DNA from 3 places in the Thalassotalea sp. HSM 43 genome. Region 2 is predicted to be linked to each of the others. Evidence: predicted binding sites of a transcription regulator. Region 2 holds the regulator's gene; each other region holds the start of a gene.
What was found. Region 2 encodes LexA, which represses DNA repair genes until DNA is damaged. Its sites were predicted from a motif close to TACTGTATNNNNATACAGTA; they were not measured.

Region 1 (10,841 bases), 350 kb from region 2:
GCAGGAAAGTTAAATGCGTCATTAATCAACTGCAAAAACGCATCTTCACTAAATTCATCAGCAACGAAAGGGTATAAAATTTTCGCGCTGCGCTCAGCCAACGGCATCGCTAATAACTCATCGATATTGTCATAGCGCGGCAAATCTTTAGGAAAAAACAAACCTTGATCCTGACCCAAGCCTTGACGGACGGCATCGGCAAACGACAAGCTTTGCTGTGGATGTTTTAAATTATAATACTGCATACTGTCCCCTTAAATCACTCGGGCACCTTGCTGATCCGCAAGGCAAATGTGAACAAAACCTGCATCAGATTGCAGATAGTTCTCTGTTAAATATTGTGCTAATTGCTGCGCTTTAGATAAATCTTCGCAAGCGACAAACAATGTCGGTCCAGAGCCAGAAATACCAGCCGCGGCGGCCCCATTTTCTAATACATATTGTTTTGCTTGCTGACATCTGGGAATCAACTCAAGTCGATACGGTTCAGCAACAACATCGTTAATATACGACAATGCCTGTTTGTTATCCTGGCGATGACAGGCATCAACAAAGCTAGCGAGATTTTGTCCGTATTGGATCAATGTCTGCCTGCTATATTGCAAAGGCAGCACTTCTCTTGAAGCACGAGTCGATACCTCGATACCAGGGTAAGCCATAACCCAATAGATGTCGGCCAACTCAGGTAAAGTTCGAGTGATAACACCATCATCACTGACCATAAGTTGCAAGCCACCAAGAAAACACGGTGCGACATTATCGTAATGCAAGCTGCCACTGATTTGCGCTTCCATTTGTCCCATCATGGTGAGTAATTTACTGTCATCAAATGGCTTTTGATAATACTCATTAAGTGCAACTAATGCGGCAACAACAGAACAAGCACTCGAACCCAAGCCACTGCCAACCGGCATACTCTTGTTAAGTTGCATCGCCACAGGAGATGGCTGTTTACCTACATCTGCCAGCGCATTTTCAAATAACTGCAGACAATGATAAACAATATTATCTTGATAGTTTGCCGGCAATTTATCGGCGAAATCACCGACCACTTCAAGTTGATTTTCACCTGTGGCTGAGGCCTCAACGCTGACCACATCACCAAGCAATTCACCCGATAATGGGGTGACTGCCATGCCAAGCACATCAAATCCGACACTTACGTTACCGATTGACGCTGGTGCATAAACTTTTACTGTCATTACAACTCCTGCTTCCAAGCTTGAGTGCGCAGCATATCGGCGAACACACCTGCCGCAGTAACTTCAGCGCCAGCACCATAGCCTCTTAATACCAGTGGAATCGGTTGATAATAACGACTTAAAATCGATAAGGCATTTTCGCCATCTTTAATCGCGTAAAGTGGGTGACTGCTATCAACGGCTTCAATGGCCACCTGACATTCACCATTACTGATTTTACCAACATAGCGCAGCACTTTGCCCTGCTCTTTGGCACTTTCAACTTTATCTTGAAAATAGCTGTCCAGCTCAGGTAAACGCTGCATAAATTCATCGACCGAGCCAGTTGAGTCAAAGTTGTCTGGCAATACCGACTCGACCTTGATGTTATCCAGCTCCAGTGCCATACCCGCTTCGCGTGCCATAATCAATAGTTTACGAGCGACGTCCATGCCACTTAAGTCATCACGAGGATCAGGTTCGGTGAAGCCGTTTTGTTTGGCGATTTCGGTAGCTTGCGATAAGCTCATGCCTTCATCTAGCTTACCAAAAATATACGATAACGAGCCTGATAAAACACCGTCAAATTGCTGTAAATTATCACCGGCTTTAAAAAGGTTTTGCAACGTATCAATTACCGGTAAACCAGCACCAACATTGGTTTCATATAAAAACAGACGATTGGTTTTACGCGCATTTTCACGAATTTGACGATAGTACTGCCAGCTGTCGGTATTAGCCTTTTTATTTGGCGTTACAACATGGAAGCCTTCAGCAAGATAATCGGCGTAATTAAGCGCCAGCTCTGCATCCGAGGTGCAATCAACCAGTACCGGATTAATCAAATGATGACTGCGGGCAAAGTGCTTGACGGTATCGACACTCAGCGTTTTTTGTTCGCCTGCTAACGCCGATTGCCAGTTATCCATAGGAATACCTTGAGCATCAAACGCCATGCCTTTTGAATTGGCAATTCCGTAAACGTTCAGTTCAATCCCTTGTTGTTTTAATGATGCTTGCTGACGTGAAATTTGCGCTAACAATTCACTACCAACAACCCCGCAACCGACAACAAACGCATCAATCGTTTGTCTGCTTGAAAAGAAGTTTTGATGACATACTTTCAGCGCTTCAGTGCATTTGCGTTGTTCAATGACGACTGAAATACTGCGCTCTGATGAATCCTGAGCAATGGCGATGACGTTCACTCGCGCTTGCGCCAACGAACTAAACAACTTGCCGGCGACGCCACGTTGATGATGCATACCATCACCGACCAAGGAGACAATAGACAAATGCGATTGCATATCGATTGGTTCAAGCAATTGATTAAGTAACTCAAGTTCAAACTCTTGCTGCAGACTTTGCTGAGCTCGATAAGCATCGGCAGAATAAACACAAAAACTAATACAGTATTCTGAAGACGATTGGCTGATCATTACCATTGAGATATTTTCTCGGCTCATGCAAGCAAATACTCGGCTCGCCATACCAACCATGCCTTTCATGCCTGGTCCTGAGACGTTGATCATGGTTAGCTCATCAAGATTTGAAATGGCTTTAACCTGCTTTTCGCCCTTGTCTTCATTGGAAATCAAGGTACCTTTAGCATCGACGTTCAAGGTGTTTTTAATCAAACATGGGATGTGATATTGAGCAATCGGGCCAATGGTTTTAGGATGCAACACCTTGGCACCAAAGTAAGAAAGCTCCATCGCTTCTTGATATGACAAGTGCTCTAATAAGCTCGCTTCTTTAATTAAGCGCGGGTCGGCATTAAAGACACCGTCGACGTCAGTCCAAATTTCACAGCATTCGGCATTGACACAAACACTCAATACCGCTGCAGAATAATCCGAGCCATTACGACCCAGCGTGGTCAATTTTCCAGATGGGGCTACGCCGATAAAACCTGGCATCACGCTGATACGCGGTAGTTGATTGTATTTATCAACAAATTGTTGGCGTGCTAACACCAAATCGGCAACCGCATCGAGTGACGATTCATTGGTTTTTAAAAATTGCTCTGGCTCTAATACCGCAATGGTTTGTTGTTCGGTGTTAAGCAGCGCTTCGAGGATAGCAACACTTAAACGTTCACCAAGACTGATCACACAAGCACGAATATGATCTGGACAATGATTCAACATCGCTGAACCCTGCATCCAACGTTTTAACTGGCCGAGACTGCGAGCCAGAGATTGGTCAGCGTGATGACGATTAAACGCCCGCTGGCCATTATCTAAATCATCAAAAATCGCGTTTACCGTTTTTTGCAAATGGTCAATTTGTTGTTCGAGAGAGTTGCTATCATCTAGGTTTTGCGTCATCGCTACCAAATGATTGGTAACGCCTTTTGGTGCTGAGACAACAACCGCAACCGGTGAATGCTGGCTTTTCGCTTCGATGATTTCGCAAACCGTATTAAAACGGTCTGCATTGGCAAGGGAAGAACCGCCGAATTTTATCACTCTCATATTGTTTTCCTCGAATTAGCCATTGTTATTAACAAGTGTGGCAAATAATTTTTGCTTTAAAAACAAAAGCCCGTGAACTTTGCAGGTCACGGGCTTTTATGTTTGAACGTTTTATTTACACGCTAGCCACTGACCTCCATTGGGGTACCAATGGTGGTGGTAATTGTAATGTTGGTCAGGTGCATAAATATTCTCATGCTTTCACTCTGCACCAGCGGTTCGCCGCTGTCAAGCCATTAATCACAAGAAATTAACAATGAAAAATTACATGTAGGACAACAAATTGCAGAATAAATAAACAATAGCCGATAAAAATTCGACTAGTTTATCCAGTAGAGGTGAGATTGATGTTGCGTTAGCCATGTTTTGGCGACTTTGTGGTTACCATAAAATGACGAGACCAGTGCCCAAAATTCGGCAGAATGGTTCATGTGTTTAAGATGGCAAAGCTCGTGGATGATAACGTAATCGATAACCCAGTCTGGCGCCATGACCAATAACCAGTTTAGTTTTACATGGCCTTTACTGTCACAACTGCCCCAACGAGACTTAAAATAACGTACAGTGCTGCACTTTGCCTTTAACTTTGTGTCTTGCTGCCATTGTTCGCTGCGCGCTAACAATATCGACATTGCTTGTTGTTTATACCATGCGTGCAGTTGCTTTTTCACGGCATTGGCTATCAGTGCTGGGTCATCGTTAGCCACCTTAACCGCAACGACTATGTGTTCCGCTTCAATCGACACGCTATTTTTACTGGCAACAACAACCGACAAACGATAAGGCTTACCTAGATAGTAAAACACCTCGTCATGTTGATACTGGCGCTCGACGGTCTCACTGCTTTGCTGCTGCAAAGCGATTTTTTGCTGTAACCAGGCGCGCTTTTTGACAACCAACTCGGCAATGTATTGCTCATTAACAAATTCCGGAGCAAGCACTCGTACTTGACCATGCTTAACTTGCAAGCTGATGGTCTTGCGCCGACTACTGCGCACCAGTTGATAATCAATTGACGCCATTAGGCAGATTTAGCTTTCGATTTTGCCGTCGCTTTCTTTGCGGCAGGTTTTGCTTTACTGGTCGCGGGTTGCTTTTCAACAACAGGTTCCGCCGCCGGCTTAGGTTTTTTTGCCAATAGTGAAATCAATACTTGTTCACGATTTTTCGCGAGGAAGATACTGACATCTTCAATCATTTGCTCTTCAAGTGCTAACGAAGATTGATCGAGTAACGCCGACAAATTATCGGCCATGTCGAGCATCTTGTCGTACTCATCGGCAGCCTTTTTGTCCATAAACGTTTCAACCTCCACCCCATTTCGAACCACTACAAAGCGACTTTCAACAGCCATAGTCTTTCCTTATTACCCAGTGTATGACGTAAATAGTGGCCGTATAATGCCAGTATTTTCCGTGCATTTAATGTAAATTGTTTCAAGTAGTGTATATTTATCCAGTAATTTAACAGCTTTTTTTATGACTCGCCAGAAAAAATTTTTTTTCCTTTTTCACTCATCGCACAAAACCCGCAACTCACCTTGACTAAATATACGATTTAACCGTGTTTTTATGCACCGATGTAAAAAAATGTTTCTGTTAACACATCTTTAACATTTGATGAACTCTACTAACCTCGTGATTTTAACTGAATTTGCCCGAATTAACGGTAAATAAAGGCCCGGCAAAGTTGTTACATTCACACATTCTGCATTAACAACTTTTCTCGCAAAATGCGTCACTATTAGATTAACAGCGAACGACAACAACACTGTTACAGAATACTTAATGAGAATGTGGAGAACGACGATGAAAGCACTAACTTTAGCAGCAGTAATGGCAACCAGCATGGGTTTTACAATGAATGCAACCGCGGGCATGGATCCTTATCTTGAAAATGCACTAATTCAAGTATGTAAATCAGCGCAAGCTGACGACCTTGGCGATATGCGTCGCACTATTAAAGGTTATCACCTAAAAGAGAAAACCGTTGCAGCAAAAGTGGTATGTAATGGCGAAAATATTGTTAACTTTGCAGAAAATGCCGGTGCATATAACACCGCCAGTCATCTGCAAGAACGCCTAGGCGGTAGTGAAATTACCGATTTGGCAAACGTTTATGCGGTAAATTTTTAAGCCCATAAACAGCGAGGACTGATCTGTCACCCTGGACCTTGCTTCCCCCCAACGCTCTGGCTCGATGTTTTTGAGTCAGGGCGTTAATCTTTTCACATCCCATGTATTTTATATGCGTACTCTAGCTCAATCGGCGCATTATCGATAATGGCAATATAGGTAAAATATAACGCATCACAGCCCATGGCCACCCCGGTACAAAGGCAATGTTTTTTTCCGCTTCAATAGCAGCGATGACCTTGTTACAACCAGATGTGACATCAACCAAAAACGGGGGATTTTTATCGGTATCGGTAATTTCTGTTTTAATATAACCAGGATGTATGGTCGACACCTTAATAGGGCTGCCTAAGGTATCGATTCGAATGCCTTCCGTTAATGACGCCAACCCTGCTTTCGTTGCAGCATAGACAGTCATCGAGCGACGAAAACCTCGTTGTGAGCTTACCGATGATATGGTGACCAAATGACCACTATTTTGCTCTCTGAAAATCTCCATCGCGGCTTCACATTGGCATAACGCAGCGACAAAGTTGGTAACCGCAGTCAGCTTATTTTGCGCATAATAGCCGGTGCCTATGGATGCTCCTTTGCCAATACCGGCATTAACTATCACCCTATCAATACTGCCAAGCTGCTGTTTTGCCTGTTTAAATACTGTAAACACTTGCTCATCTTGGTTTACATCCAGAGCAAAAACCAACACCGTAATGGCTGGGTACTGCTGCTCAAGCTCGCTCGCTAGCGCTTGCAATCGTTCGGTGCGTCTGGCACATAGCACCAGATTTCGCCCCATTTGCGCAAACTGTTTGGCCAATTCTTCGCCGATACCAGAACTGGCACCGGTAATTATAATATTCTTGCGTTGCATGACGTCATTGTCTCATCAGTTATCGTGCTATAAACCAAGTAAGTCTGTCGTTGTATTCGACAAACACCTTAAAATTATCAAACATGGTTATTGTCCAATAACTTACCTAATAAAGATAACGATGTCTCCCATAAACTTAAATACCGCCCTTGCCGCTAAGTCAGTCAAAACCATAAATTCACTGTGTATTTACTCGCAAACACCAAGCAAGAAACAGGCCTGAACAGCCTGTAAACAAAGGGATGACGTTTTTTTATGCATTTGATTTGAAAATCGCAAATTTTGTTTGACGTACGATTTATTTTTGCCTATTTTTCACAAATAACGGTCAAACGAAATTCTTGAGGATGCAGTAATGTCTCGAAATAAAATCATTAATGATGTCGATTTAACCAACAGTGATATGGATTTTACTGATGAGGTTTCGTCAAACACAGAAAATGATGCGGGTAACCCAGATACAGCAAAAACCCGACGCCGTATCGATGAGTTACTTGAAAAGAAGCGACTTAAAGAGTTGCTTGACGAAGATGAGTGGGATTTATAAATCCCACTTATTAGATTGCTAATCTGCTACATTTCCTAAATTGTTCTTTTCATTTCCCTAAATCTTCTCTACTCTCAAGTACATAGCAATAACACCTATTAGGGAGATTTATGTCTTATTTTCGAAAAACCGCATTAGCCGCAAGCTGTTTTGTAGCGTTCAACTGCGCCATAACAAGCAGCTTTGCCAAAGATCTGTCACCACAAACGATGGCAACAAGTGTCGAGCAGGACGTAATTGAATGGCGCCGCCATTTCCACCAACACCCGGAATTATCAAACCGAGAGTTTGAAACAGCCAAGCGAATCGCCGACGAGTTAAAGCAATTAGGCTTAGAGGTGCAAACCGGAATCGCCCATACGGGTGTTGTCGCTGTATTAGATTCAGGTAAACCTGGCCCGGTCGTAGCTTTACGCGCTGACATAGATGGTCTGCCAGTAAAAGAAATATCCGGCTTACCTTTTGCTTCCAAAGCGGTAGGCGAGTATAACGGCCAGCAAGTACCGGTTATGCATGCTTGTGGCCATGATACCCACATAGCCATGCTATTAGGTACGGCAAAAATGCTTAGTCAGCATAAAGAATTGCTAACCGGTAAAGTGAAGTTTATCTTTCAACCTGCCGAAGAAGGCGCGCCCGCAGGTGAAGAAGGCGGTGCCGAATTGATGGTTAAACAAGGGGTAATGAAAAACCCTGACGTTGACGTCGTATTTGGTGTTCATATTTGGTCCAACTTAGAAGCAGGACAAATCAGTTATAAGCCAGGTGGCACATTGGCCGCGGTTGATACCTTTAAAATTGTCGTTAAAGGTAAACAGGCGCATGGCGCTTACCCATGGAAGAGTGTCGATCCTGTGGTCACCTCCGCGCAAATAATTATGGGCTTACAGACCATCGTTTCTCGCGAGTTAGAATTAATCGAAGAAGCGGCTGTTGTCACCGTCGGTAGTATTCACGGTGGCGTACGTTCGAACATTATCCCTAATGAAGTGGAAATTGTTGGTACCTTAAGAAGTTTAAACCCAGAAATGCGAGAGCACATTCGCGAAGCGGTAAAACGCAAAGCAATCAATATTGCCGCGAGTATGGGCGCAGTCGCCGAGGTAACCGTGCCATTTGGCGCTAATTACCCGGTTACCTATAATGATCCGGCGTTAATGGGCAAAATGTTGCCTTATTTACAAAACAATTTGGGCAGCGAGAACGTGGTGTTATCAAAAGCACAAACCGGTGCCGAAGACTTTTCATTCTATCAACAACAAGTGCCTGGGTTATTTTTGGGTGTAGGCGGAATGCCAAAAGGTACTAAGAAAGAAGATGCGCCAGCGCACCATACACCAGAGTTTTTTGTCGATGAGTCAGGTTTGAAAACCGGTGTGCAAACTCTGATAGGTTTGACGTTAGATTACATGAATAGTCACCAAAAATAAGAGGCTTAAAGATGGTTAGCAATTACCGCTAGCAAATACCGCTAATTAAGCCATAAAAAAGACAATAAAAAACCTGCTCATTGAGCAGGTTTTTTTTATCTTAAACTATCGCTAGTTTAGAACTTGTAGGTAACTTTACCGTAGTAGAATGCACCGTTGTAATCGAATGGACCACTTTCGTAGTACTTACCACCAACAACGGAGTAAGCGCCATCAGGGCCTTTCTGCAACTCTTGTGCTTCTTCATCAAGCAAGTTATTACCACCAACCGTAAAGGTTAGGCTATCAGTCGCATACCAACTTACTTCACCATCTAGAGTGAAAGTAGAGTCAGCTGTTTCTGACCAACCATCAGAGGTATCATCGGCATGCACCGCGTAGTACTCTCCGAAGTAGTTGAAGCGTAGGAAGGCGCCAAACGCGTCCCAACTTTGACTAACGGTAAAGGTTGCTTGGTGATCTGGAATACCATCTTCCAATCGCTCCACTTTACCTTCCGACGTGGTTTCAGGATTAAACTTATCAACCGTTGTATCGTTGAAGTTGTATGCCAAGCTAAACTTGGTGTCACCGCCTAACAGACCCATTGAGTAGTTAGCAACAACATCCACACCTTCAGTTGTGGTATCAAAGTCATTGTTAAAGTACGTTACCGCTGAAATCAATTCAGGGTTTTTAACACCTAAGTCACGTAGGTCATCCCAATCTTCTTCTAGTACATCGATTTGACTCGATTGCGCTAGACGATCCGTTACTTCAATGCTGTATGCATCAACGGTTAAGAAGAAATCACCATTTTGGTATACGATACCCGCTGCGTACGATGTTGATTCTTCAGGTTGTAACACTTTACCACCATAGAATGCTGATAGAGGATCAGTCGGTGGCGCTAAGAATGACTGGATTAGCTCACCTTCAACCAAGGACGTTTGCGTATTAACAACGTTCTCTTGACCAACAGTTGGTGCACGGAAACCCGTACTATGTGACGCACGAATTGACAAGTTATCGGTTATTTCAAACTGTGTCGTAACTTTGTAATCCGTAGTATCACCAAAGGTGTTAAAGTCTTCGTAACGTACCGCAGCTCCGACCATCCAGCCTTCAGTGAAGTAAGTTTCTACATCAGCATAAAATGCCCAGTTACGACGCTCATTGCGACCTTGTGATTCTGGACCAAAACCTTTAAAACCGTGTGAACCGATGTTGAAGCCTTGGTCAGCATAAGGACCCGCTTTCCAAGATGACTCTTCACCAGAAACGATTTCAAAACTCTCTTCACGCCACTCGGCACCAACTGCAAAGTTTAAGTCTTCCGCTAAACCAATATCAAACCCGCGTACTAAATCAAGGTTAAAGGTTTTCTCTAACTGAATGTACTTACCTGTTTGGAAGTTGGTTGGTGTTGAAAGACCAAGCGATGGGTTAAGAGTGTTTTTCAAAAAGAATTCAGACTCATTTCGACCAACAGAGGCACTTAAGTCAAAGCTCCACTCTTTCATCAAACCAGCATTGATATCACCACGTACACCACCAGTAATGGAGGTATCGGTAATGTTACCGCCGAACTGCGGTGTATAACCGCCTGGCATGATTGAGTTCATTGAGAAACAGTTTGGATCGGCCAACATGGCTAAATACTCAGGCGAGGTTAGCACGTTACCATCTGAACCATCAGGGTTCTTAGGAATATTTACCACCGCACAACTGCGTGCTGCGCCTTCCGATTGAGCAACATCACCAACCAATAGTGTTTCACCACCATCAATTGAGAAAACGTTACCACGGTTATGTGGATTACGATAATAGAAACCACCGGTAACATCTCGCTCAGAGTAGTTACCAAATAAGTACGCTTCTTTATCATCTTCTAAATCCAATCCGATATTACCAAAGATAGTGATATCGTCTTCAACTTCTGGGTTACCCCAAATTTGCGCTGGATCGTTAACGTCGGTGTTTCCTTGGTCAATCAGGTTAGCCGCGTCTGGGCGCTGTACTGAACGACTTGTCGGGTCAACGTTTTTCAATTGGAAACTGAAGTTAGCAAAGCCATCATCGGTAAATGGTAAACCAATGTTACCGTCAACAACGGTGGTTTCACCATCGCCTTCAGAAAACTCACCGTATTTAACCGAGATAGAACCGCCATCTCTGTCGTCACGTAAAATAAAGTTCATAACACCAGCGATAGCATCTG
Region 2 (10,841 bases):
CAGACGATGAACAGAGCGATTCTGACAATGCCTTTGTGCAGTTTTACAATGCCTCAAACAACGCGCCTAGCATTTACTTTACTGTCGATGAAAACCTCGACGAAGATGACGATGACGACGATTTTGAAATCACCTTTTCACCGTTAGCATTTGCTGATGCAAACAACCGTTACGAGCTCGAAGCTGACGACTATTATGTGGAGCTTGCTTGGCAAGATGATGCTGACAGCAGCAGTCGCGAAGATCTACAAATCATCTATCAACAAAGCCATAAATTCAGTAAAGACAGCATTCAATTTTTTGCCCTAACAGGTGACGTCCAGGCGCCGCAAGTGATGTCCTTTGAAATTCCAGTCATTGATGATGATAACGACAATGACGAGGAGTTGTTTAATATCCGCCTGCTCAACTTACATGAAGCAATGCAAGATATTGATGTCTACATGTCGAAAGCCGATGAAACCTTCAATGAGGCGATTGCGCTTGAACAACTTAATTACGGGGTGATCAGTGAAAATCAAAAACACGATCAAGACGACTATACCTTTTATATTACCCAAGCTGGCAGTGACCAAGTGTTATTTCAATCGACCCAAGCGCCTATGCAATACACCTCGCAATATATTGTCGTGGTGCGACAAAACCAAGGTGCAGGCTCGTCGCCGTTTGCCATCGATATGATTTCAAAATACGACTTTATGACATTACAAAGCGATGGGGATGATTCTAAACTGCGACTGTTCAACAGTATTACTGAGCACGACCTAATACCTGATTATGACCATTCTATAGATGCCACCTTGCGTTCAATTGATGAAACCATTGCTATCGATAACATCGGTTTTGGTCAATACAGTGACACCTATATTGTCAGCCAAGGTGACTACAGCATTGATTTGCTCAGCTCGTCGCAACAACAACCCTTGCTAACCAATCATTTGTTGACCCTAGCTGAAAACGAAGAGAAAACCATCTTCTTTTACCTCAGCGAAGAAGACGTTGATCATGATGGCGACGGCGATGTAGATGAAGATGGCGATGGACTGGTCGATGAAGTAGAAATAAAAATCAATTCATTAGCGGTTGAAACCACCCAAAGTAGCAGTATTTATAGTCACCAAATTGACATCATAAACCTTGTTGAAGATGATGATTTCAATAGCGTCAGTGTCTACTTTGTGCAAAGTGATGAGTTGATCGAAACTTCAACGAATTATCGCCATATCAGTTACGCAAACGCCAGTAATATCGAGCTGTTAAACAATACCTACACTGTATATGCCGTTGCCAAGCGCGACAGCAGCGACATACTGCTCGCCTCACAAGCAATTACCTTAGACGAGTCCAGCCAAGCCATGTTCTTGTTGCTGCAAAAAAATGAGCAATCGGCTAGCGGATACGACATGACCTTTGCAAACCAAAAAGACAGCAACTAACCACGCACATAGCTGTCATTCCCGATAGCAAGGTCACGGCAAATTGTCGTGGCCTATTCGCGGATTAACAGCCATAACTCAGTGGTGAGTTATCTATTGAGTGATCTTCTGGCAGCGAATTACCGTAACTACTCCATCACTATCAACGTCAAAATAAACAGAGGAACACTATGATGAATACGGTAATGAGTTCATTAACAAAAACCATTGCAACACTATCAGTTGCGACTTTTTTATGTGCATCGGCTTACGCAGAAAAACCTAAGTGGACAGAAAAATCCGATGTAAGTATCGTCGATTTCGCTGTTGGAGCGTCTGGCGAACCATTTGATTTTGACAGTAACGGCGAAGATTTTGACGTATTAGTCGCCGCGCTGATTGCTACCGGCACCGTAGCCGCGTTCGATGGCAGCGATTTAACCGTATTTGCGCCTAATGACAACGCTTTTTATATGCTAACCAACACCACCAATGATGCCGATGCGTTTAATGCCGCCGTGAGTTTACTTGGCGCCGATGGCGTTGCTGATGTATTGAAGTATCACGTTACTGAAGGCGTGCGCAATTCACGTTCTGTGACCCGTGCGAAAATGGTCGAGATGCTTGATGGCAACAGTATTTATTACGATGATGGCCTGATCATTGCCGAAAAATCAGAAGCGAAGATCATCAGCGAAGATAATCGCTTGTCAGACGGTATGGTGCATATCATTGATACGGTATTAAAGCCTTAACCACCCCTGTACCTGAACAACCTTACTACAAGCTAAAACGCCCTCAATGAGGGCGTTTTTTATGTGCCAACATATGTATGTCGCTGTCTTAATTCGATTTATACCTTCGATGATTAGCACAAGCATATTCAGGCATAAACAAATAATCGGTTGCGATTCTTGCCAAGCTGTATATACTGACAGTTACTGTACGGATAAACAGGCTGTAAAAATATCATGCGAGCATTGACTGCCAGACAACAACAAATCTTTGATTTGATCAAAGAAAAAATAAACGAAACCGGCATGCCACCGACACGAGCGGAAATTGCCAACTTTTTTGGTTTTAAATCGGCGAATGCTGCGGAAGAGCATTTAAAAGCGCTGGCCAAAAAGGGCTTTATTGAAATGCTGCCGGGTACCTCCCGTGGTATCAAACTAGCCGAAGAACATATTGAAGAAGAAGGCTTGCCATTAATTGGTCGAGTTGCGGCAGGTGAACCTATTCTTGCCCAAGAGCACGTTGAAGACAGATACAAGATCGACGGTAGTCTATTTCACCCTGCTGCTGATTACTTATTGCGCGTTAATGGCGAGAGCATGAAAGACATTGGCATATTTGATGGCGACCTCTTAGCAGTGCATCAAACGACCGATATTCACAACGGTCAGGTTGTTGTTGCTCGTGTCGAAGATGACGTGACGGTCAAACGCTATAAACGAGAAGGTAATGTCGTTTATTTACACGCTGAGAACGAAGCATTCTCACCGATTGTTGTCGATTTAGCCAATACACCTTTTAATATTGAGGGAATCGCCGTCGGTGTGGTTCGCAATGCAGACTGGATGTAGCCCAGCAAAACTGTACAAACTTTAAGCAGTCAAACATCTTCTAAAAGCGCCCAAATTAGGGCGTTTTTTGTATCTCAAAAAAACCTCCATCGCCTTACCTCGCCTATAACCCATTAAAACACAAGAGTATTTACTCTAGCCCCATTTATAATCTGGATTGTAAAAAAGATTTACAAATTTCTAACAAAGCGCTTTACCTTGTATAAAAATTAAGTAATTCTAGAACATGAAATAAACAAAAACAGGCCGATTGTTTGCCACCTGGTGACACCAGCCGATTACAACAATAAGAAAATGCGCTAAATCTACCACGTCAAAACTAAACGTAGATTTGCAGTACGTAAATGGCCGAGTTAATCATTTAACCGGTATAAAACAATAACAATAATTTACGGAAATTTGCGACATCGAATGAAGATGTATCTTGTCCCTTTTTCTGTATTTTCTTTGGCTTTGCAAGCAGAGGAGATGTCGAGTGAAAAGACGTAACCTGGGTTGGCTGTTGTTGGCAAGTACGTTTGCCAGTTCAGCTTGGGCAGAATCGCAATTAAATTTGACTAAAGGTGTGACGGATGTCAGCCAAAATGTCTATGATTTGCATATGTTGGTTCTATGGATCTGTACCGTCATTGGTATCGTAGTATTCGGTGCCATGTTCTGGTCCATGATCTTCCACCGTAAATCGAAAGGCGTAAAGCCAGCCGATTTTCATGAAAGCACTAAAGTAGAAATACTTTGGACCGCTATTCCTATTCTTATTCTGATTGGTATGGCATGGCCAGCAACCACGGCCTTGATCGATATGGAGGATAACTCCAATTCCGACCTAACCATTCAGGTCACCGGTTCCCAATGGAAGTGGCATTACAAATATTTTGATCAAGGCATCGAATATTACAGTGTGCTGTCTACCCCACGCGAACAGTTTGATAATCGCGAAGGTGAAGGTGAAGCAAAAGGTGAAAACTACTTACTTGAAGTAGATAAGCCTTTGGTCATACCGGTTAACCGTAAAGTACGCTTCCTAATTACCTCAGATGACGTAATTCACTCTTGGTGGGTTCCAGCGTTTGCCGTCAAGCAAGACGCAAACCCGGGCTTTATCAATGAAGCTTGGACCAATGTCAATGAACCTGGTATTTACCGTGGCCGTTGTGCCGAGCTATGTGGTAAAGACCACGGCTATATGCCAATTGTTGTCGATGTACGCAGTGAAGAAGACTATGAGCTTTGGATCAATGAACAAAAGATTGCCATGACTCAAGCCAAGCAAGCAGAAGCAGCTTCGCTTAATGCGGAAATGTCTATGGACGATTTGATGGCATTGGGTGAAACAACCTATACCGCGCATTGTGCCGCATGTCACCAACCTAATGGTCAAGGTCTACCGCCTGCATTCCCAGCTCTCGCGGGTTCAGGTATTGCTGTGGATGCTGAAAAAATGGCTGAACACATCAGTGTGGTATTCAATGGTCGTGCTGGCACCGGTATGCAAGGTTACGGCAAGCAACTTAGCTTGAAAGAGATTGCTGCTGTTGTTACCTATGAGCGTAATGCTTGGGGTAATAATATGGGTCAAACCATACAAGCCAAAGACGTTCAAGAAATTGGTCAAGGTGCGAGTGGCGCCAGTGCTCAACCGGTTGCTCCAGATGGCGCAAGCGACAGTGCAGCAGCCACACCTGAAGCAGAACCTGCACCAGCGGCTGCAGTGAACATGGACGATTTGGACATGGCCAAGCTTATGGAGCTCGGCGAGCAAGTTTACGTCGCTAAATGTGCCGCGTGTCACCAAGTAAATGGTGAAGGTATGCCGCCAGCATTCCCTGGTTTAAAAGGCAGCGCTATGGCCACCGGTGACATTGCCGCTCATATTGACATGGTTGCTAACGGCAAACCAGGTACCGCTATGCTAGGTTTTGCCGCTCAGCTAACGCCACAAGAGATGGCCGCAGTGGTTACTTACGAGCGCAACGCCTGGGGTAACGATACCGGCGATGCTGTGCAAGCCAAAGATGTAGTCAAATAAGGGGGAATGATTATGAGTACAGCTACAGAAACATTAGATCATCATGATGATCACCATGATCATAAAATGACCGGCCTGAAGCGCTGGTTATACACCACTAACCATAAGGATATTGGTACCCTTTATCTTTGGTTCAGTTTCATCATGCTACTTACCGGTGGTGCGATGGCTATGGTCATTCGCGCCGAGCTATTCCAGCCCGGTTTGCAAATTGTTGAACCAGACTTCTTCAACCAAATGACCACAGTACACGGTCTTATCATGGTATTTGGTGCCATCATGCCAGCCTTTACGGGTTTGGCAAACTGGATGATACCGATGATGGTCGGTGCACCAGATATGGCGCTACCACGATTGAATAACTGGTCATTCTGGATTTTGCCATTTGCGTTCAGCATCTTATTGGCATCATTGTTTATGGAAGGCGGTGGTCCTAACTTCGGTTGGACATTCTACGCGCCATTATCGACAACCTACTCAAATGGCAGTACTGCATTCTTCGTGTTTGCCGTACATATTATGGGTATTTCATCGATTATGGGTGCGATTAATATCATCGTGACCATCATGAACATGCGTGCACCAGGTATGACCTACATGAAGATGCCATTGTTTGTATGGACATTCTTCATCACCGCTTACCTTTTGATTGCGGTTATGCCGGTTCTCGCCGGTGCGGTTACCATGGTATTAACCGATACCTATTTTGGTACCTCATTCTTTAACGCCGCCGGTGGTGGTGACCCGGTTATGTTCCAGCACATATTCTGGTTCTTCGGTCACCCTGAAGTGTACATTATGATCTTACCGGCATTCGGTATTGTATCGACCACCATTCCAGCCTTTACCCGTAAAAAACTGTTTGGTTACAGCTCTATGGTTTACGCGACCGCATCCATTGCGTTCTTATCGTTTATCGTTTGGGCTCACCACATGTTTACCACGGGCATGCCGCTAGCGGGTGAGTTGTTCTTTATGTACTGCACCATGCTAATCGCCGTACCAACGGGGGTTAAGGTGTTTAACTGGGTCGCAACCATGTGGCAAGGAGCAATGACCTTTGAGACACCTATGTTGTTCTCAATAGCCTTTGTTATTTTGTTTACCATTGGTGGATTCAGTGGTCTGATGCTGGCGATGACGCCGGTTGATTTCCAATATCATGATACCTACTTTGTTGTAGCTCACTTCCATTATGTACTGGTTACCGGTTCGCTGTTCTCATTATTCGCAGCCGCCTATTACTGGTTACCAAAATGGACGGGCCACATGTATGACGAGAAAATCGGTAAGATACACTTTTGGTGTTCACTGATTTCTGTCAACGTTCTGTTCTTCCCTATGCACTTTATCGGTCTAGCTGGTATGCCGCGTCGAGTACCGGATTATGCCCTACAGTTTGCCGACTTTAATAAGTGGATCAGTATTGGTGGTTTCGCCTTTGGTTTATCACAGCTGATTTTCTTATACGTGGTTATCAAGTGTATTCGCGGTGGCGAAAAAGCCGAAGCGAAATGTTGGGAAGGTGCCGAAGGTTTAGAATGGACTGTGCCGTCGCCAGCGCCATATCACACCTTTGAAACACCACCAGAAATAAAATAGGCAGCACTTCATATGAGTACAGAGCAACAACAAAACGAGCCGCAAACTGAAACAGCAGACGCAAACACCGATCACCAAAAAAAGGTGAAGAAAAGTGTCGGCAAGTTGGTGTTAACCGTGTTTGCCATGTTCGCCTTTGGTTTTGCTCTGGTACCGCTTTATGACGTGTTTTGTGATATCACCGGGTTAAATGGCAAAACGGCCAGTACCGCTGCCGAGGTTAATGACAACGGCATCGATACCTCACGTACCATCAAGGTTCAGTTTCTTAGTCGCACCGCACAAGGTGCGCCATGGAAGTTTGAACCTGAGATGAACTTTATTGAGGTTCACCCGGGAGAAATGAAGTTTGTAAAATTTTACGCCAAGAATCAATCAGGCCGCTATGCTGTTGCCCAAGCTGTACCTTCGGTATCACCTGGACAAGCGGCAAATTACTTTCAAAAGATTGAGTGTTTTTGCTTTAACCAGCAGCCGCTGGAAGCAGACAATGATGTTTGGATGCCATTGCAGTTTTATGTCGATGTCGATTTACCCGACCACATTGAAGAGCTGACATTGTCATATACCTTGTATGACATCACTGACAACAGTTAAGCACAACGAAAGATTGGCCTTGAGTTAAGAATCAGGTGTAGAGGAAAACACTATGAGTACAACAAAAGAATACGAAACCTATTATGTGCCAGCGCAAAGTCACTGGCCAATAGTCGGCGCGATTGCGCTGTTTATGATTGCCGTAGGCGCTGGTAGCTATGTGGCAAATCTTGATACCGGAGAAGGCTTTGGTGGCTGGGTGTTACTGGCTGGTATTGCGCTGATCATCTATATGGTGATTGGTTGGTTCTCCAATGTTATTGACGAGTCAATGGCTGGCAAATACTCCGGGCAAATGGACAACTCATTCCGCCAAGGTATGAGCTGGTTTATTTTCTCTGAGGTGATGTTTTTCGCCGCTTTCTTTGGTGCCCTGCTATACGCTCGCGTATTGTCGGTTCCATGGTTAGGTGGTGATGGTAATAACCTTGAAACAATGCAAGTGTTATGGCCACAGTTTCAGGCGGCATGGCCTTTAACGGTTACTCCTGATGGTACCGAGACCACCGCTATGGGTTGGTATGGTTTACCTCTTATCAACACCTTGTTGCTTTTAACCTCTTCGTTTACAGCGCATTTTGCCCACGTTGCATTAGAGCAAAACAAACGTAAAGCATTAAAAGTTTGGTTGGCGGTTACCATTCTACTTGGCTTGGTGTTCCTTGGCTTGCAGGTTGAAGAATACATCATTGCCTATACGCAAATGGGTTTGACCTTAGCCAGTGGTATCTACGGTAACACTTTCTTTATGCTGACCGGCTTTCACGGCTTACACGTAACCTTAGGTGCGATCATGCTTATCGTTATGTTCTTCCGCGTATTGAAAGGACATTTTAGCCCAGATAATCATTTCGCATTCCAGGCCGCTAGTTGGTACTGGCACTTTGTTGATGTGGTTTGGGTACTGTTGTTTCTTTTTGTCTATATCTTGTAGCAAGAGATAGGAAATTTCGGTGTTGTCGGCTTTTTAAGCACGCTTTAAAAGACGATAACACCAACTTCCGATTAATCCTTTAACGCTTTAATTAGTGTTAAGCAAAGGCGTTAAAGGATTAAAAAGGTTTCGGATTTGGGGTAATTAACCCAGTTAAGATGCCAATAGCCATAAGCAGTACAATCAAGCCTGAGATAATCACTCGGCGACCAATGTACTTAGACATGGGTGGTTTGTTTTTTTCGTTTTTATTCATCATATAACCGGCTCGAAACAAGTTATAGATCATTAAAAACGCCAACACCACCAAGACAACTTTAAAAATTATTTCAAACAAGGAACGCTCCGTTTTTACCAATTGTGTAGTATAGGTAATCGATGACCCGCGTTAATAAAAACACACATATTATTCAATACTTAGCCAGCTTTAAGTTGGCCTGGGTAGTTATTACCTTGGCGGTATTTTGTGCATTAATCAAGCTAAGTTTTTGGCAATATGAACGTGGTGTTGAAAAACAACTTCGCGTTGACCGCATTGCCAAATTGGGCAACCAACAAGCCATCCCTTTAGCCACCTTACTTAAGCAAGTAAACGACAGTGACAACAGCTTTGCCGACGTTAATGATATTGCCATTAGGGTGATTGGTGAGTTTGTCCAACCTATGGTGTTTTTATTGGATAACCAGGTCGACAGTGGCAAAACCGGTTACAAAGTATTTGCGGTGTTCAACGACCAATCAAGTGGTCGTCAATTGTTGATCAATTTAGGATGGGTGGCCGGTTCGTTGGACCGCAGTTACATTCCCGAGATAAGCATACCAAAAGGCCAATTAGAGCTTAACGGAAGAGTGCGTTTAGATAGCCAAGGCATTGTATTACAAGAACAAGTTTTCGATGAACTTAACTGGCCAATTCGAGTGCAACAAATAGACAGTGAAAAATTTTCACAACTAATTAACACTCCCCTCTTGCCCTTTAGTCTTATCTTGGATAAAAAAGAATCTATCGGTTATAAAAAAAGCTGGCAACCGATAGTGATGCCACCAGAGAAACACTTTGGTTATGCAACACAATGGGGATTACTAGCCCTTGCCTGGCTAAGCCTAATGCTAGTCGCCAGCTATACGTCTTTTAAGCGCCAAAATAATAATAATTTTCAAGACGCCAACAGCCAACACAATACAGATAATAAAGGCATGTTATGACAAGTGAAGTAAACAAAAACCGCCGTAGCCTTATCCTGCTGCTACTCGTATTCGTTGTTCCGGTAATTCTCGCCAAACTGGCGCTGGACAATCAGTGGTTTAATTATGGGGTAACCAATCAAGGGCAATTGCTTAACAATAAGCTTACCTTGGCAGATATTGGTCTGAGTAAAGATGACAACAAACAATGGCTGGTGATCTATTCGATGCCAGACAATTGCGACCAGCAATGCCAATTCACCTTATCAGGCATTGAAAGTACCTATATGGCATTGGGCAAAGAAACACCGCGTGTGACGCCTGTGGCCATTAGCTTATCGCCATTTAATGCCGAACAATTAAAGCTAGTCAATGAAAATCATTGGCGCATCGTCAGCAAAGCCGAACAAGCAGCAGACGACTCGGCTTCTTCTTTGTCGCCGTTAAAAATCTATATTGCCGACCCACTTGGTAATATCGTCTTAACCTATGACCAACCACATCAAGCAGACGCGGTGCCAGCCTTTGGTAAATCGATGTTGAGTGACTTGAAGAAGATGTTGAAGTACTCGAGGATTGGCTAATGAACAGCACCCGTAGACTGGTTTTTATTGCCATTTTATTGGCTATTACGGTTATCACCTTAGGTGCGTATACCCGTTTAACTCATGCTGGTTTGGGCTGTCCAGACTGGCCTGGTTGCTATGGCTTTATTGATGTACCACAAACATCAACCGAAATAGAAAAAGCCGAAGCCGCGTTTCCACAACGCCCTGTCGAAGTACAAAAAGCTTGGAACGAAATGATCCATCGCTATTTCGCTGGCACACTGGGTTTATTGATTGCGGCAATTTTTATTCTCGCTTTTAAAAATCGTGACAAAGGCATGCCACTGTTTTTGCCGATAATACTGGTGGCGACGGTGATATTTCAGGCCGCGCTGGGGGCATGGACGGTCACCATGAAACTGATGCCGGTGGTGGTTATGGGGCACTTATTAGGTGGCTTTGTGACCTTATGCCTGCTCTATTTATTGTATTTGCGGCTTACCCCCTATCGCGTACCCGGCGGTGATTTTAGTCTGCGTAAATACCGCGCCTATGCGTTATTTGGTATTTTCATTCTGACCTTACAAATTGCACTGGGTGGATGGACATCAAGTAACTATGCGGCGTTAGTATGTACTGAGTTGCCAATATGTCAGGACGGTTGGGCTGCCCAGTTAACCTTTAGCAATTCATTTGATTTGATCCCACCAGAGCGTGAGACATACGAGTTTGGTTTCTTAACCCATGCCGAACGCGTCACCATTCATGCGGTTCACCGTATCGGTGCCATCGTCACCGCCTTGTATTTAGGCTGGTTAGCGATATCGGTAATGATGAAAGCCCAGTCGAAATTTTTCCGTCGCAATGCAACCCTGATATTGGTCATTCTTGGCGTTCAGGTTGGCTTAGGCGTAAGCAACATCGTGTTTAACTTGCCTTTACCTG
Region 3 (10,841 bases), 780 kb from region 2:
CCTTGATATTGATTATCGCCATCTGTATTAACAATAATATCAGCATTTAGACGTAAACATTCTTCGATACCTGTATGAAAAGTTCTAGCAAGACCTTGGTTTGAAGTATTAATTATAATATGATCAACGCCCAACTCTTCTGCAATTTTCACTGTATCATCTGTAGAGCCATCATCTACAACTAACAACTCTATAGTATCGACACCAATAATATTTTTGGGCAAATCTTTAATAACCTGAGGCAAAGTATCAGCTTCATTAAAGCAAGGTATTTGAATTATAAGTTTCATTGCAACTTCCTTTTTAGCTAAAATCCAGAGAAAACATTTTCGATTTGTACTTCATTACTCGGGACGTATAGGTTATCCCCCCACCGTAACTTAACTATTCCGCTCCCATCTTTAGCAGAGATTTGATGGCGTCCTTCAGACAAAAACAAAGTTTCCCCTGGATAGATTGGAGTTTTGTTTATATTAACTTTCGATCCCGCTTCTAAGGTATAAACGCCTGAAATTTGAATGTGGAAGTTAAGTTCACTACTAGAGTGCCCAAAGTTAAACTGTTTACCAGCAACGTAAATTTTATTCCAGTGATGTATATAGTTTCTGCCTATGACATTTTTATCTGTCTCTGATAGGTCTATTGAATTGTCCAACTCCACTTTCAATGTTTTTTCTTCTAGGTATCCAATATTTGCAATATAAAATACTGGCTGACTTTTAATGATAATTTGCTCAAAAGTTGGCGTTAAATTGGCTTTGTAATTTTCCATTCCCCAAGAACTCATAAAGAAACCTACCTGCCGAAAAGTTGATACCATCGAGCACCTATCAAAGTAACTTACAGGTTTAGGGAAAATTTTATGAATTTCATTTACTAAAAGTTTTTGTGAATTATTTGAGCGGGTTTGTGGTCGTTCAACAGCCATTTTGACCGTATTCAAAACCAATAGAACAATAAATGTGCCCGCGATGAAATGCTTTGCTTTTGATTCAAACTTATCAAATAAACAAAACCAAACTAAGCCACAAAAAAAAGATGCCAATGGTAAGGCGAACGTATAAAAATATGGGAAGGCGTTTCTGTAAAATAAGATTGAAAACAAAGGGAGTAAGAAAGCTACGTACAACATAACCCAGCTTATGAATTTAAAATTTAGGAGGGCAGGCTCTGAAATAAATTTTTGTTTATCAATAGTCCAAAACAACACACAACCTGAACACAATGTTCCCCAAAATACAACATCAAAAACCAGAGTATTCAAAAAATATGCTTTTCCTGGAAAAAATTCGGCTTGCTCAATAGTTTTAGAAAAGCTGTGAGTTAATAAAGATACTTCAGCTTGTTTAATTGGCGATTCAACCCCTTGTTTATGAAAAAATAGCCCAATAAGAAAGAAAACTAGGGTGCTAATAAGGATTTTGGCTACATACATTAAATCTTCTTTTCTTTCATTGGATAACAGTATTCGCCTTAGACCAAGCAAAATAAAAGTTGGTAAATACAAAACTGACTTTATCGTTACAAGAAGAGAGATTGATCCTAATAAAGCACTCGTCAAAATCAAATAATTCTTTTTTTGGAAATTTAACAAAATAGAAACGATTGCGGTTACACAAAATGTTGCTATTGGATCGGTTCTAAAACTTGCTCCCATTAAAAGGATATAAGAAAAAGAAAAGTAAGAAAATATTGCAAATAAGGAAGCTGTTACAGTTAAAAAGTTACGACATATAGAATAAAGAAAAGCTCCTGTCAGCACTTGTAATAAAACCATTACAATACGGCCAACAACAACTAAATTAACTTCATTGAAGGTCAAAAGACTCATCCATGAAAAAAGATGTACATGGAATGTTTGGAGAGAAGAAGATAACTCCCCTCTTAAATGTTTAAAAATAAAAGACAAATAATAAAATTCATCCCAATTAATTTCATAGTTAAACGCGATATGAATCTTGGAGAATAAAAGTAACAATAACAGTAAAACTAAAACACCACTCCAAATTGACTGTGAAAGAGCCATTTTTTGATCAAAGGGAGTTTTAATTAAAGTTATGTAATTATTAAGCGCTATAACTGCTCTTTTCATCTTCCGCTAATGGTTATTATAATTATCACCCTAAACTAACAGGGTTTTTCCAATCTATTATTATGAGCATAGCAGAGAATTTTATTTTTCCAATTAAGTAAACTATTTACTTATAGAACTAAGCTTTTGATTTTTAGTTTATTTTGTAATTTAGGGGAGCTATTTAGTTATTTTATATTACTCTCAATAGCTTTGATATTAGGTCAATATACAATATGTACTAAAGAGTATTATCATTACTTATTTGAAACAAAAAAGGCTCACTGAACAATAGTGAGCCTTTTTCTTATACAGATTCTTGTAGCGGTTATTTAGAAACCATAACCATAGCTGGACGAATCAGGCGGCCGTTAAGCTCGTAACCTTTTTGCATTACCGCAATAACGGTGTTTGCTTCAACACCTTCTACCGGTTGCATAGACATCGCTTGATGCAATTCTGGATTAAATGGCTGGTCTTGTGGGTCAACGGCTTTAACACCGAACTTATCCAAACCAGAAATCAAACCTTGCAGCGTCAAGTTAACACCATCATAGGTGGTCTTTTGCTGTTCATCTTCAGCGTTAATGGTGGCTAGACCACGTTCTAAATTATCAACAACCGTTAGCATTTCACCAGCAAATTTCTCAAGCGCAAACTTTTTCGCTTTTTCAACTTCCTGCGCACTGCGACGACGAATATTGTCAACTTCGGCTTTGGCGCGAATAACGGAATCTTTTTGCTCATCAACTTTTGCTAATGCGGCAGCAAGCTTTTGCTCTAGTTCAGCAATTTTTTCTTGCTCTGCAGACAATACTTCGACTTCTTGCTCTGCTTGTTGCTCTTCAACAACAACCTCTTCTGTATTCTCAACCGTTTCTTGTTCTACGGTATCTGGTTGCTGTTCTGTTTTATTTGACTCGTTCGTCATCGATAACTCCACAATATCTTTTCCCAAGTTCCGCTAGACGCAAGACTGCGACTGACTCAGGGGTACTGATTTTCACTAAAACATTTATGGGGGCATTATATACGCTTTCAAGCATTAATTTTAACTAAAATTCCGCTCTCAGCTTTACTTTAGCTAATTTCTTAGTAAAACTGCCTTTATATAGGAAAAAACTGCAACACCTCTAGATGAGCAAGTTATATAACACCATAGGATTAATAGGAAAACCCGATCACGATGGCGCTTTGGCTACCATTGCGGCTTTACATCATTATTTGGAAAACAATGGTTACCAAGTAATGATTGAAAGTAAGGTCAGTGAAAAACTCAATAAACACGCAGATATCACCTTTGATATCGTTGAAATTGGTGAACAAGCTGATTTGGCTATTGTAGTTGGTGGTGATGGCTACATGCTTGGCGCTGCACGCGTGTTAGCCAGTCATAATGTTGCCGTGTTAGGGGTTAACCGTGGCAATTTAGGGTTTCTTACCGATCTCTCGCCAGATAACCTGATTGAGCCATTAGAAGCGATTTTAGAAGGTCAATCTAACACCGAGCATCGATGCTTACTGTACGCAGAAGTATACCGTCATGGGCAATTAAAGAGCTCTAACGCTGCCATGAATGAAGCGGTTCTGCATCCGGGTAAAGTCGCGAGCATGATGGAGTTTGCGGTTTATTTAGGTGATACCTTTATGTTCTCCCAGCGCAGTGACGGCATCATCATTTCAACACCAACTGGCTCAACCGCATATTCTATGTCTGCCGGCGGCCCAATTATGACCCCGACATTAAACGCCCTTAGTTTGGTGCCAATGTTTCCGCATACCTTGTCATCAAGACCTATCGTTGTCGATGGCGACAGTGAAATTAGAATTGTCGTTGCCGAAAACAATCACGAAGAATTGCAAGTAAGTTGTGATGGCCATGTGATTCTTGCGGTAATGCCTGGCGATGAAATTCGTATTAAAAAAAGCAAATACACATTACGTCTTGTGCACCCATTAGATCATGATTACTTCAGCGTTTTGCGTACCAAACTTGGTTGGGGCAATAAGGTCTATTAAACACCCCTTTCGATTGTCGAAAATTCAAACTTGCATTCATTGATAAACACTGTTAATTTTACTGTATAAATTAACAGTGTTTATTTTATCCCGTGGTTTAACCGCAGAACTATAACAATGAGTGCCAAACATGCTTACCAATCTTGCCATTAAAAACTTTGCCATTGTCAGCTTTGTTGAGATCGACTGGCAACAAGGAATGACCACCATCACCGGTGAAACCGGTGCCGGTAAATCCATCGCCATCGATGCGTTAGGTTTGTGTTTGGGGGATAGAGCAACCACCAACACCGTGCGCCCTGGCACCGATAAAGCTGAAATTACCGCCAGCTTCGATATCAGCCAATTAGTCAAGGTGCAAAAATGGTTGCAAAATCACGATTTACAACAAGATGATGAATGCATTATTCGTCGGGTGATCTCAAAAGAGGGTCGGTCTAAGGGCTATATTAATTCCAACCCGGTGCCATTGGCGCAGTTAAAAGAGCTTGGCCAAAAGTTGATTAATATACACGGTCAACATGATCACCAATTGTTGTTAAAGCCAACAGAGCAGCGTCGTTTGGTGGATGATTTCGCTAATAATCAAAAGCACATTGAAAAAGTACAAACCCTGTATCACCAACACCGTCGATTAGAACAAGAAAAACAGCAATTACTCGCTAATGTTGAACAGCGCCAAGCTAAGCAACAATTATTGCAATATCAGGTACAAGAGCTCGATGAGTTTTCTCTACAAGCTAATGAGTTTGACCAGCTAGAAAACGACTTTAAGCGCAATGCCAACGTGCAACAACTGATGCAAGTTAGTGATTTATGTTTACAACAACTTTCTGATAGTGATGAATACTCTGCGCTATCAATGATTCAAAAATGCAGTGAACAGTTAAATCAGTTAGTCGACCTTGATGCTAATGCGACAGCCATTGCAGAAATGGTCAATGAAGCGAGAATTTCATTAGAAGAAGCAAGTAATGATCTTAGCGTATACCAACAAAATATAGATATAGATCCACAAACCTATGCCTTGATTGAAGAGCGCTACGCCACCGCGATGCAATTAGCACGAAAACATCAAGTACGACCTGAAAATCTATTTGCGCATCATTGCTTGCTTAGGCAAGAACTCGATGGTATCGCTGTCGATGATCATCGACTTGAATTTATCGACAGCGAGCTAGACCAATGTATAGAGCAATACCAACACGCCGCCGTTAAACTGCGCGACAAGCGCGTGCAAGCCGCCAAGCAATTGGCAAGCAAAATCACCGCTTCGATGCAGCAGTTAAATATGGAAAAAGCGCAATTTAGCGTGCAAGTAAACAGTGAGAAACCGGATCAAGTTCTGCAATTTGGCTTAGATCATATTGAATTTGTTGCCAGCATGAACCCTGGCCAACCTCTTGAAGCGATCCACAAAGTCGCCTCTGGTGGTGAGTTATCTCGCATTAGTTTGGCAATCCAAGTCATACTATCCGCCAAGATCATCACGCCTACGTTAATCTTTGATGAGGTCGATGTGGGTATCAGCGGCCCAACAGCGGCTATGGTCGGTAAGCAACTGCAAACACTGGGTCAATCAACACAAGTTATCTGCGTAACGCATTTACCGCAGGTTGCAAGTCGCGGTCATCAGCAATTGTTCGTTGCCAAACTCACCGATGGTAATCAAACCCAAACTCGAGTCAATCAACTTGATCAACATAAGCGTGAGCAAGAAATCGCTCGCCTTCTCGCTAGTGATGAAATTACCGAATCCAGTATGGCAAATGCTCGTGAACTTTTAGCCAGTTAAACTATCTGATAACAACGGCAACATATACCTTGGCCTTTGCCCTTGCTTTTGCTCGGCTTAAAAGGCCAAATTGTTGCATAAAAAGCTTTCATATAAGCGTCCCCTTGGTTATCATTCAGGCACTGACTTTTAGGATAATAATGACATGTTACGAGCTTTGATTATCGGTGCGGCCATTTGTTTAACATCGGCTTGCGTTTACCGAATAGATGTACCACAAGGCAATTACATCGAACAAAAACAAATAGACAAACTGCAAGTAGGTATGACCAAAGAACAAGTTAAGTTCGTTCTTGGCAACCCAGTGATCCGTGATACCTTTAATGACGATACTTGGTACTATGTGTACGAGTTTTTATCAGGTAAAGGTGAAGAGTACGATAAGCGCAGAAGATTGGAATTAAACTTTGACGGCGATAAGTTAGTCGATGCTAAAGGTGATTTCGAAATAAAAGAAAGCTTTTACGTACCAATCGAAGAGTAATCACCACTCTTATCAATAGCAAAAAAAACCCCGGCATTGCCGGGGTTTTGTTTTTCGGTGAACACCACTTCTTTATCATTACTGTATATTAAAACTGATAACCATTGGCTTTACTTAGCAGTGCCGGGGCATCGAATTTTTCCAGCACACAGTTCTTCACATCCGCTTTATTAAACACCAAGACCTTGTCTTTATAGCCTTGATTGGTTTTATCACCACCACCTTTGATAATCACACTAACAAACTGCTGTGCTGGCACCTCACGTAAACCGCCTCCATAGTTACACAATACATTACTCACTTGTTGTTCAATATATTGCATAAAGGCTTTTTGCTCCTCAATGCGTTGCTGCTTTAATTGTGCGACTTTTTGTTGGTACTTTTTCGATTCGGCAGCCAGTTTTTGTTTGGCCTTATTGATTTCCTTTTTGCGCGCTTCAAGCTGTTTCAAATCTTGCTCTATTGATTTCTGTTCATCTTTATCTAAATGCGAGCGCTGATAACTTAAATCTCGCTCTTCACGGGCGATATCTCGCAATTGATAAGCCAAATCACGTTCTTGCTCTCGTAATTGGCGCTGTTGCTCTACATCATAACGAATGCTTTCCTGTGCTGCCTCAAGCGCTATGACAGCCTCTTCCATCGCTTCTTCAATGACAACTTCAAACTCTTCACCAAACAGTGCTTCGCCATCCATACCTTTAGGCGCTTTAGGAGGCCGTGGCGCAACAGGAGCAACCGGCACCACAGGTAAAGCGAGTGGCATACCGTAGAATGATGAATGATTGAGGTTAACCGTAAATAACACACCTTGCCCTGCTAGGTAATGGCCTTCAATTTTGCTTACTTTCGAACGCGACCCTTTGCCAGAATTTTCATTGACTGAGCTTTTTAAAATATCGCTCATAATATTTAGCTGCTTGTTTAGATTTTGATAATCCATTGCCATCGCTTGTGGCGTCAACACCAGTGTTGCGGCAACCGCTGTTGAGATAATACGTTTCATTATTTTCATAATAGACTCCTGAAATTATGGTTGCTTGTTGGAGGTGTCGGGTTTTGCATCAGACTGACCATCAATGCGATAGCCTATGGTTTGTGCCTGCAACTTATAATCAAGTTGTTGCATTTTTAGAGACTGCTGCAGGTTATCCTCTTCACGCGCTTCATTGACAAAGCTGACGATATTGGAAATATCTTGCTGGCGCTCGGTTCTCGATGCGCTTAGCACATAAGTCGCAAGTTTTAGATTGTTGTCTTGCTGTCTCGATATAATGTCTTGATTAAACTCAGCCATCACCACTTGTTGCTCTTTAGCAAATTCGATCAATCTGGCATTAACCAATTGTTCGACGTCCGTCGGCATGGCTTGGCTACCACCAAAACTCACCAGTAAGCCTTGTTCGGTATTACTTATCTCGACTTTAAATAACACTAACGCGATGGCGACAATAGACATAGCCATAGACAGTGCAGGCATCGCACGCCACTGCCACCACGGGCGTTTTTCGTCACTGAAAGTCGATTGTTTATCCCACTTTGGAACCGGCTCAGGCTCAAAAGCTAGCGCTTGTTGCTCAATAAACCGAGCACTCGCCAAACGTGCTGCTAATGCCTCATCTTGGCTTGCGAGTTGCTCTAATTGCTGTGCTTGCTCAATCGATAACTTATTATCGAGCCATAATTCAAATAATGAGTCTTGATCATGCTTGGGCATATTCAACCTCCAAAACATTTTTTAATTTATCTAATGCGGCGTATAAGCGCGATTTAACGGTATTGCTAGATACGCCGATTTGGTTGGCTATTTCGTCGAACGTGAAATGATGAAAGAACTTTAACTCCACCACCACACGTTGATTAACCGATAGCGTTTGCATAGCTTTGCCGAGCGCTTGTGCTTGCGATGTATGCTCGGCACTGGTACTTGGACAATGTTGGTTAGACTCGTCCATCATTTCCGGTTCATCATCTAACGATAAGGTCGGTTTTCGACGACGATAGTATTCAACACAACGATAATGGGCAATACGATAGAGCCAGGTTTTGAATTGACTTTCGCCGCGAAATGAAGACAAGTTGCGAAATACGCTGATAAAGATATCTTGCATCAAATCTAACGCATCATCCCGATGCCCTACCATGCGAAGTGCATAATTAAATACCTGACTCTCGTATTGAGCAATAAGCTTCATCCAGGCAGATTTATTGCCATTCTGGGCTTGTTTAATCAGGCTTTGTTCACTGCGCTCAAACAATCTCTTTTCCATTGTTGTTGTCATTTACGCTTATAGTCGACGGGAGTTGCAAAATAGTTTGAAATTTTTTCAATTTTTTTGAAAAAATTGCTGCACAACATCGGCGAGCAGCGCAAAAGATTCCGTTCTTGGGCTGTGTTCTCGCTCAAACATGGCGATTTGTCTGGCGGGCTGTCCCTGTAATAGCGACACGGTAAGATTAGGGTTGTCTGCTAAGCCTTTTTGAATCGCCATCTCTGGCAAAAAGGTAATGCCTTTGTGATGAATGGTCATTTGCAATAAGGTCGCTAACGACGTTGCGGCAAATGGATTGACTTTGGTTTTATCAACTAACTTGCAGGCCGATAACGCATGATCGGTTAGGCAATGCTCTTCTGATAACAAGAACACCGAATGGTCCGGTATTTGTTGAAATGTTTTCTCCTCGATGACTTGCTCCACCAAGGATTTATCTCCCGCTAGATAAAAGGCATCATGACCAAGCTCAGTGACTTTGACCGGACCTGCCGCTTTTGGGTCAACCGGCGTGGCCAATATGGCAATATCAATGTCGCCATTAGCAAGTTGAGCTAATAAGCTATCCGTCGGCGCTTCGGTAATAAATAACTCTAAATCAGGAAAGCGCTGCTTCACTTCGGTTATCACATCAGTCAACAAGAATGGCGCAATTGTTGGAATACAACCTAAATAGACATGCCCCTTGTCGAGCTTACCTTGTGATTGTGAGAACTCTACAAACTCTGACGCTTGCTTTATAAGTTGCTCGGCCATAGCTACAACGGCTTTACCATGTGCCGTAAACACAAAGCTTTTATGGTCGCGCTCAATCAGCTGACAATCGAGTAGCTGTTCTAATTTAATGATGGCACTGCTCAAGGTTGACTGCGACACAAAACAAGCATCGGCCGCTTTATGAAAGTGTTGATGTTCATTTAAGGCCAGCAAGTACTGGATATGTTTGAGGTTGGGCAGATGTATATTCATCAATTAAATTAATCAAAAATAACATTTAGGAAATATTAATCTAATCTAATAATGCGACTTTTACCAACATTATAAACAAAAAAACCAGGCTAAAGCCTGGTTTTAAATATGCATTACTTAACGTAATTGGTTAGGTGAAAGCACCTTTGATCATCCAGAAGAACATGATCGATAAACCAGCACCTACTGGCAAGGTAACTACCCACGACACCACGATATTACGTACAACACCTAAGTCGATAGCGGCAATACCACGTGCCATACCGACACCTAGAACTGCACCAACCAAGGTTTGCGTGGTTGAAATCGGTAAACCCGTACCTGATGCAACAACAACGGTACAAGCTGCGGCAAGTTCGGCTGCGAAACCACGGCTTGGTGTAAGGTGAGTTATACCTTTACCAATAGTGGCGATTACGCGATGACCGAAAATGGCCAAACCGGCAACAATACCAAAACCACCTAGTGGTAAAATCCACCAAGCTAACGCTGCTTTTGAGGCTATTTCACCTCCGCTTTCAACAACAGATACAACCGCGGCCAATGGACCAATCGCGTTTGCCACGTCATTTGAACCATGGGCAAATGCCATACAACATGCGGTAATCACCATTAATACGGCAAATACTTTTTCAACGTTAATGTAATCCGCACGGCGACTTTTTGCTGTCTTAAACTTAAGACGAGCGATAAAGAATTTACCGATTATAGCAACGATTACTGCAACACCAATGGCGTACATGTAACCTTCAAACGTACCAATGTCCATACCGATGTGTTTGAGACCTTTTTTGATTGTCACCAAAGACAATACAAAACCGGCTAAAAACATGTATAACGGCACCCATTTACGGGCTTTTTCTAATGGCTTATCGGTATCAAAAATGAGCTTTTGCGCACTGTTGAAGATGATAAATGAGAACACACCGGCAATCAATGGTGTGATGATCCAACTACCGACAATACCACCAACTTTACCCCATGCTACGGTATCAGGTGATACACCAACGGCAGAGAAACCAACGATAGCACCAACAATTGAATGCGTCGTAGATACAGGCCAGCCCATGTAAGAAGCGATAAGCAACCATGTACCTGCAGCAAGAAGTGCAGAGATCATACCAAACACTAACAGCTCTGGTATATCGACAAAATATCCGGCATCAATAATGCCTTTACGAATCGTAGAGGTTACTTCGCCACCGGCAAGGTAAGCACCTGCGAATTCAA

Region 1: E2K93_RS05090 (YebG family protein) is a predicted target of LexA. The motif match lies at 5,100-5,119, and genes of this name have one in related genera.
Region 3: recN (DNA repair protein RecN) is a predicted target of LexA. The motif match lies at 4,150-4,169, and genes of this name have one in related genera.

What each region holds. Positions count from the first base shown of each region.
Region 1 is NZ_CP038493.1:1,210,642-1,221,482, forward strand. Features, by position in the region: gene thrC (threonine synthase) at 1-245, opposite strand, end outside; gene thrB (homoserine kinase) at 255-1,202, opposite strand; gene thrA (bifunctional aspartate kinase/homoserine dehydrogenase I) at 1,202-3,658, opposite strand; gene E2K93_RS05085 (M48 family metallopeptidase) at 3,979-4,680, opposite strand; gene E2K93_RS05090 (YebG family protein) at 4,680-5,012, opposite strand; gene E2K93_RS05095 (DUF3718 domain-containing protein) at 5,467-5,793, shown strand; gene E2K93_RS05100 (SDR family oxidoreductase) at 5,915-6,664, opposite strand; gene E2K93_RS05105 (PA3496 family putative envelope integrity protein) at 7,020-7,211, shown strand; gene E2K93_RS05110 (amidohydrolase) at 7,421-8,641, shown strand; gene E2K93_RS05115 (TonB-dependent receptor plug domain-containing protein) at 8,758-10,841, opposite strand, start outside.
Region 2 is NZ_CP038493.1:1,562,612-1,573,452, forward strand. Features, by position in the region: gene E2K93_RS06665 (hypothetical protein) at 1-1,436, shown strand, start outside; gene E2K93_RS06670 (fasciclin domain-containing protein) at 1,607-2,170, shown strand; gene lexA (transcriptional repressor LexA) at 2,387-3,001, shown strand; gene coxB (cytochrome c oxidase subunit II) at 3,477-5,030, shown strand; gene ctaD (cytochrome c oxidase subunit I) at 5,043-6,632, shown strand; gene E2K93_RS06690 (cytochrome c oxidase assembly protein) at 6,645-7,229, shown strand; gene E2K93_RS06695 (cytochrome c oxidase subunit 3) at 7,282-8,163, shown strand; gene E2K93_RS06700 (DUF2909 domain-containing protein) at 8,282-8,500, opposite strand; gene E2K93_RS06705 (SURF1 family protein) at 8,542-9,369, shown strand; gene E2K93_RS06710 (hypothetical protein) at 9,366-9,932, shown strand; gene E2K93_RS06715 (COX15/CtaA family protein) at 9,932-10,841, shown strand, end outside.
Region 3 is NZ_CP038493.1:777,880-788,720, forward strand. Features, by position in the region: gene E2K93_RS03275 (glycosyltransferase family 2 protein) at 1-290, opposite strand, end outside; gene E2K93_RS03280 (hypothetical protein) at 308-2,092, opposite strand; gene grpE (nucleotide exchange factor GrpE) at 2,400-3,002, opposite strand; gene nadK (NAD(+) kinase) at 3,209-4,090, shown strand; gene recN (DNA repair protein RecN) at 4,221-5,885, shown strand; gene E2K93_RS03300 (outer membrane protein assembly factor BamE) at 6,031-6,369, shown strand; gene E2K93_RS03305 (hypothetical protein) at 6,458-7,384, opposite strand; gene E2K93_RS03310 (hypothetical protein) at 7,400-8,086, opposite strand; gene E2K93_RS03315 (RNA polymerase sigma factor) at 8,073-8,651, opposite strand; gene E2K93_RS03320 (hydrogen peroxide-inducible genes activator) at 8,697-9,611, opposite strand; gene E2K93_RS03325 (inorganic phosphate transporter) at 9,742-10,841, opposite strand, start outside.